Regions from separate parts of the Oceanobacillus sp. FSL K6-0118 genome, predicted to be linked through region 1. Evidence: riboswitches for the same ligand, from Rfam matches in the RefSeq annotation. Region 1 holds a riboswitch; each other region holds the start of a gene.
The links. A riboswitch is a leader RNA that binds a small molecule or an ion and turns the genes downstream of it on or off. The one in region 1 is predicted to bind cobalamin.
Positions count from the first base shown of each region.

Region 1 (2,278 bases):
TCCAGCGACTGTTTTAGCTTCTAGCAACATATGCATCACAGCCTCATTCGCTCCCCCGTGCAAATTCCCTTTTAGTGATGCAACTGCACCAGTTAAGGATCCGTATAAGTCGGATTGTGTGGAAGCTATGACTCTCGCTGTAAATGTTGAATTTGGCATTTCGTGCTCACTATATAAAAGTAGGGATCGATCAAAAATTTCCATTTCTTGTTCTGATGGCACTTTTCCGGTTATCATATATAAAAAATTCGCACTATACGGTAGATCTTTACGTGGGGAAATGGGCTCATCGTTAGTTAGAATTCTATAGCTATTTACGGTAATGGTCGGAAGCTTTGCTAATAGTTCATAGGCCCGGTTTTTATTCACTTCTATAGAACGATCATCCATGTTCTTATCAATGCCGGCTAAAATAGATAAACCAGTCCTCAATCCATCCATCGGGTGTAACCGCTTAGGCAATAAAGAAAAAACATCGTTTACAAAAGTAGGAACATGGTATTCAGCCTTCAGCTTTTCTTCCATTTCACTTTTTTCTTCTAAATTAGGTAATTTACCTTCTAAAAGCAGATGCGCAACATCCAAATAATCATATCGCTGCGACAATTCAATAAGATCATAGCCTCTTAAGATGATTTTTTCTTGTTCTGTATCAAGCAAAGAAATCGCTGTTTCTGCTGCAATAACCCCTTCAAGGCCTGGAACAAAGTCAATATTCGTTTTCATCAAACTCCCCCTCTTGTCCTAGTAAATCTTTTCGTACATTGTCGAAAGCCCTTTCAAAATTAAGTAAATAAGCCTCCTCTTTCTCTTTATTTTCTGCGTAAGCACGAATCTCTTGTTTTATTTGTGAATAACACACTTGCAATGTAGATGCTTGATCAACAACTAAATTATTCATCATGATTTCCTTTAACCTTTTAATAAAATAACTAACGGTCCCATACATTGGGTTTTCCTCCAAGTGTTCCGATTTTATTTCAGAAAACAAAAAACAACTCCCTATAGAAGTTGTTAGCATGCATAAACACATAAAAAGCGGATTAAGATGAAGCATGATAACAATGGCTATCATGTCAACCCAGTCGCATCTAACACCTCCTATCCTCGTAGGTTTGGATGTTGCTAGAATAGGCAGGTCTCCTGGCTCATGGTCATCACTTTTCGAACCTTCCCATTTTCATATGAATGAAAACAGTGGTATATAATCGAATCGCTCCCATACACAGTTGCGGGACAGCATCGGATTTTAACCGATTTCCCTTTTAAGCAATAAAAAGATTGCATTAAAAAAGTATTTTATTGCACCTATTCCTTAAACCTATTGAATTAGTCCAAGTATAACATCGTCGCTTTAATATTTCAATAATTACATAAATTTTGTATATTCCAAGAGCCCAGAATAACGGACTCCGGGAGTTTGACACCCTTAAATAAAAAAAACGCGCAAAAGCCTTGGTACGGCTTTATTTTTTTGTCAAATTTTTCATAATTTTATTGCGTAACATTTCGTAATATACTATAATTAAGGTAACATTAGCTGCTTTGGGGGTAATTTTATGCGTATTAAAGTGAGTCGTTCTAAAAATTCCAAGTCTTATTTTGTAATTAAAGATATTTATCGGGGCAATAAAAGGACAACCAAAGTTGTTGAAGCCTTGGGAAATGACAAAGAAATTTTAGAAAAGCATCCTGGTGTGGATCCCTATACCTGGGCAAAAGAATACGCTAAAAAGTTAACACTGGAAGAAAAGGAACGAAACTATAAAATCGTCACCAAATACAGTCCTGCCAAGCAAATACCATTGAATAAACAGACGCTATTTAATGCTGGTTACCTCTTTTTACAATCTATTTACCATGGGTTAAAACTGGATAAAATTTGCCAGAAGATATCTCAGGAGTATGAATTCAAATATGATCTGAATGAAATACTTTCGCGCCTTCTTTATTTACGGATTCTACATCCGACCTCTAAAAAAGGAACGTTTGAACATTCGAAAGACTTACTTGAACCTGCACATTTTCAGTCACATCAAATTTATCGGGCACTTGGTGTCCTCGCCGAGCAATCAGATTACATAGAGGAAATGGTGTATAAAAACAGTCTAAATGTAGTGGATAGAAACACACAGATTCTATATTATGACTGCACAAACTTTTTCTTTGAAATCGAAGAAGAAGACGGTTTAAAACAATATGGAGTTTCTAAAGAAAATCGCCCCAACCCAATTGTTCAAATGGGACTGTTCATGGATGGGTCAGGCCTTCCACTTGC
Region 1 is NZ_JBBOVR010000003.1:35,432-37,709, forward strand. Features, by position in the region: gene mmgD (citrate synthase) at 1-726, opposite strand, end outside; gene MHI02_RS17955 (hypothetical protein) at 710-991, opposite strand; cobalamin riboswitch at 1,117-1,327, opposite strand; gene MHI02_RS17960 (IS1634 family transposase) at 1,560-2,278, shown strand, end outside.

Region 2 (2,278 bases), on a different contig from region 1:
CACTTCATCCCGATAAAACATAAATGGGGTTCCGGATTCAAGTTGCGATCTCATAATCCGTTTCATGATATCGATTGCCGGCACTTTTCTTTTGGATTGAAGTGGTGCTTCGATACACTGTTCGTATTTTTCTCGAAAACTCCCACTTCCCTTTTGCTCATCAAAATAGTCTTCTAATGAAAAGCCCATAACCTGACGAATTTCATGCGGATCAAATAAATACCATTCCCCTCTCTTATCTACTTGTTCCATAAAGTAATCAGGTAGACAAACTCCGGTAAAAATATCATGAGCACGCATTCGATCGTCGCCATTATTTAACTTAAGATCTAAAAATGCCTCAATATCTCGATGCCATACATCTAAATATACTGCGATTGCGCCTTTCCTCGTTCCTAACTGATCAACACTTACAGCTGTATTATTTAACTGTTTAATCCATGGAATTACTCCACTGGACATCCCCTTAAAACCTTTTATATCACTACCTCTGGAACGAATTTTACCCATGTAAACCCCGATTCCACCGCCATTTTTAGATAACCTAGCAATGTCTGTATTACTATCATAAATGGACTGAAGGCTGTCATCGACTGTATCAATGAAACAACTAGATAGCTGACCATGGGTTTTGCCGGCATTTGCTAGCGTTGGGGTTGCTACTGTCATATACAAATTACTTAGTGCCCAGTATGCCTCTTCTACTAGTTGCGTCCGTCTTGATTTATCTTCATTTTGCATTAAATGCATCGCAATAATCATCCAGCGTTCTTGTGGTAGCTCATGTGTATTCTTCTCAAAATCTGTAGCCAAATATCTAGTAGCTAAAGTATAAATCCCTAAGTATGTAAAATTCATATCCTTATCTGGGTCTATTAAATCCCCAAAATAATTAATTTCATCTTCCGTATACTTTCCCAGGAAATGACTGGAATATATACCTTTATCCGTTAAACTCTTTATTAGTTTAAGAAATGATCCGTATTTTTTATTTTTATCGTCGTAATTTCGGTTTATTGCTGCCTGTTTATATAATCTTTGTAAATAAAGTCTTGCGGCAAAAAAGGACCAATCTGGGTTTGCCTCATCTATTTCTTCTAGCGCCTTTTTTATTAGAAAATCTAATCCTTTTTCATATTCTTGATAATGGTTAAGACTTGTCTCTACTTTTTCTATGAATAAGCCTATGTCTAAGGATAGACCTTTTGCCGCCTTTTCTATCACCTTATTTAACTTTTCGCTTTCTTTGACCATTTCTCCAATCATCTTAGCCCTCCTTATATATTAAACGCAAAAAAGCCGTTCACCTGAGGATGCATGAACGGTTATAAACGACAGAAAGTATGTACCAATCTATCATTTCACCATCCCTCACCCCGGGGATTTGAAACTAAAGAAAAATGGCAGGTATCCTGACTTGTGTATCAAACCTACTAGAGCCCTTCCCATATCACAGTCTTTAATGCCTGTTAATACAGTGGGTTTCTCTTTCGTAACACTTACAGTTGCGGGGGCAGTTCTAGATTTACACTAGATTCCCTATTAAGACTACAGTCACCATTCGTCTATTCACTATATATAGTATTTTCTTTTGCTGTTATGTACAATATATTGATGAATCAAACATATCATAGAGTTTAATAGAAAGCAATACAAAAAATACATAAAGAAGACTTCCATCAGTGGGGGCTTTTTCCTTCATCCCCCACTGATGGTTAGCCACACTTATCGGACCTTTACGGCAGTTAATCTCCCATAGAGGCTTGAAGTGGGATAAAAAGGCACAAAAGCATTTCAAAATGCCCTTGTGCCTTTTATTTTAATAGATTTGATACTAGTTTAACACCGCACGATCACTACCAAATTGTTCGCCACGAATGCGTTGGAATTCGTGCAGAAGATTTTCGATAGTAAGATTTTGCTTTTCTTTCCCACGAACATCGAAAATAATTTGCCCTTTATCCATCATAATTAATCGATTTCCTAAATCCAATGCTTGTTGCATATTATGGGTAATCATTAATGTTGTTAATCCGGATTCTTTGACAACCTTTTCTGTCAAACTTGTAATTAATTCTGCACGTGACGGGTCTAGAGCAGCTGTGTGCTCATCTAAAAGAAGAATATCTGGCTGTGTAAAGGTAGACATTAATAAGGATAATGCCTGTCTTTCCCCACCTGAAAGTAATCCAACTTTTGCAGTTAATCGATTTTCTAGACCTAAGTTTAGAGTCTTCAAATAATCTCTAAACATCTCTTTTCGCTGTTTTGTAACACC
Region 2 is NZ_JBBOVR010000001.1:46,094-48,371, forward strand. Features, by position in the region: gene MHI02_RS00190 (ribonucleoside-diphosphate reductase subunit alpha) at 1-1,266, opposite strand, end outside; cobalamin riboswitch at 1,386-1,577, opposite strand; gene MHI02_RS00195 (ABC transporter ATP-binding protein) at 1,835-2,278, opposite strand, start outside.
Region 2: linked by a shared signal. The riboswitch ahead of MHI02_RS00190 (ribonucleoside-diphosphate reductase subunit alpha) and the one ahead of MHI02_RS17955 (hypothetical protein) in region 1 are both predicted to bind cobalamin.

Region 3 (2,278 bases), on a different contig from region 1:
GAGAAAAATAGTAATAAAGGCAAAAACAACGCTTAAAAATGGTAAGGTGAATGCTCCAATATATGGCAGGGAAATACCAAAAAAGATGGTGACAACTGCACCCACTGAGGCACCTGAAGAAACCCCTAATGTATAAGGATCTGCTAATGGGTTTCTAAGTAGACCTTGAAAGGCAGCACCAGCAATGGCTAGTGCCGCCCCAACAAGTCCTGCTAAGATGACTCTTGGCAATCGAATATTTAATACAATACTTTGATACATCGGGTCAATATGATCAATAGAATAATGAAAGATTTCTGCACCAATAATTTGAACGATGTCTACTATTGGTACAGAAACCGTACCGATAGATATCCCCAATAATAAAGAAAGAATCGTAAATATAGTTGCTAATGTATAGGCAAGAATCTTATTCTTCGCTAAATATTTCAGGGTAAACTGCTTTCGCAACTTCTTTAACTCCTTCAACAAGTCTTGGGCCTGGACGACTTACAAGATCAGTTTGGACATCAAATACTTGGTCTTCCTTAACTGCAGTGACATCTTCCCAACCTTTTCTTTCCTTCACTTGGTCTATAGCATCTTCTGTATACTCACCATACGTCGTAATGATGACATCAGGATTATAGCCTAACAATGTTTCTTCATCTACTTTAGGCCAACCTTCCTCCTCTATAGCGTTATCTGCATTTATTGTGGCTAATATCTCATCCATAAATGTATTTTTTCCACCTACATAAATTTCTGGCGCAGGGGAAATTTCAAAAATAACAGATTTCTTATCTGCCACTTCTTCTGCTTTTGCTTGAATATCATCAAATTCATTCTTCATATCGGTTATGATTGTTTCCGCTTCTTCCTCGGTACCAGTTACTTGACCAATCATTTGAATCGTATCATATACTTGATTGAAATTTGTTGCATCATTTACAACAAGAACTGGGATACCAGAATCTCTTAATTGTTGAAATCCCTCTTCAGAACTTCCCATACTAGAAGCATGTGCTAATACTAAATCAGGCTCTAAAGATATAATTTTTTCAATATTAAATTCCATTCCACCAATTTTTTCAATATCCGCAACTTCTTCCGGATAATTATCGTTGTCAGATACTCCAACTACCTTATCACCTAAGCCTAATGCAAAGGCAATTTCTGTATTACTTGGAATTAGAGAAACGATTTTTTCAGGCTCTTTCTCAATCGTTACTTCTTGGTCTGTTGCATCCGTAATGGTTACTGGGAATGCTTGATCTCCTGCTTGTTCCGCTTGTTCTGTATTTTCAGCATTATTATCAGTGTTTGCATCCTTTGGTTCTTCACTACCACAACCAGCAATCATTCCAATTGCGAAAAACATTAAAAATAAAAGCGACATTAACTTTTTCATTCTTTACAAATCCCCCTTAGAAAACTTGGCATTCTCCATACTTTTGGATGAATGCCTTAGTTGCACTCATGAAAATCTTTACGGTGGGGCGAGTAATCGGATCCCCAGATGGAAAAGATTTTTATGCTTTCCTAACTGCTAAATACTTTTGTAAAACAAAAAACATCTCTACAGATGAACGTAAAGATGCAGATAATTCCAGATAGTATAATCCTGTCACCACCTTCCTCCCATCCTCGTAGGTACTAGTGCGTTGAATTAGGCAGGTATCCTGGCTCATGATCATTGCTTACTACACCTTCCCATACATAACGTATAGTGGTATTTGTAGTTCGCTCCCATTTACAGTGGCGGGACCGCGTTGGGTTTGCACCAACTTCCCTTTTAAGAGGTTGTTCAAAAAGTCCGGTGAAAATGACACTTCGCATTTCGCATGAATGCTTGCTTTTCCGTTCCTCACGTATTTACTGCATACGTTCCGGTAACGAAAGCTACACCGCCTCGAACTGCGACGCACAGGACGTGCTAGTATCGGCGTTGCAAAAGGACGTTGCGCAGTTAGCCGACCTCGGTCCTTTTCATCTCCCTTTTTGAACACTCACTTTCAGTCTATATTAGACACCTAATTCCATTTCGTATATAATTTTCCATTACTATTTTATCATACTACTAAATACGCAAAATGAAAACAAAGCATACTCTTTTTATAGCAAATCATGCAGAATTATGACATATTAAGATTAATTTTGGAACGTGAATCAAATGGTTCGTATACTTTTTTCTCCAAATATAGAAAACTAATGATAAAATATTACTATTAATAGTTTCTTTACAGAAATAGGAGTGTTTGAATTGAATAAATCTAACTTTGCAAGCACAACCATGGAA
Region 3 is NZ_JBBOVR010000001.1:958,411-960,688, reverse strand. Features, by position in the region: gene MHI02_RS04980 (FecCD family ABC transporter permease) at 1-450, opposite strand, end outside; gene MHI02_RS04975 (ABC transporter substrate-binding protein) at 410-1,390, opposite strand; cobalamin riboswitch at 1,635-1,830, opposite strand; gene MHI02_RS04970 (purine/pyrimidine permease) at 2,243-2,278, shown strand, end outside.
Region 3: linked by a shared signal. The riboswitch ahead of MHI02_RS04975 (ABC transporter substrate-binding protein) and the one ahead of MHI02_RS17955 (hypothetical protein) in region 1 are both predicted to bind cobalamin.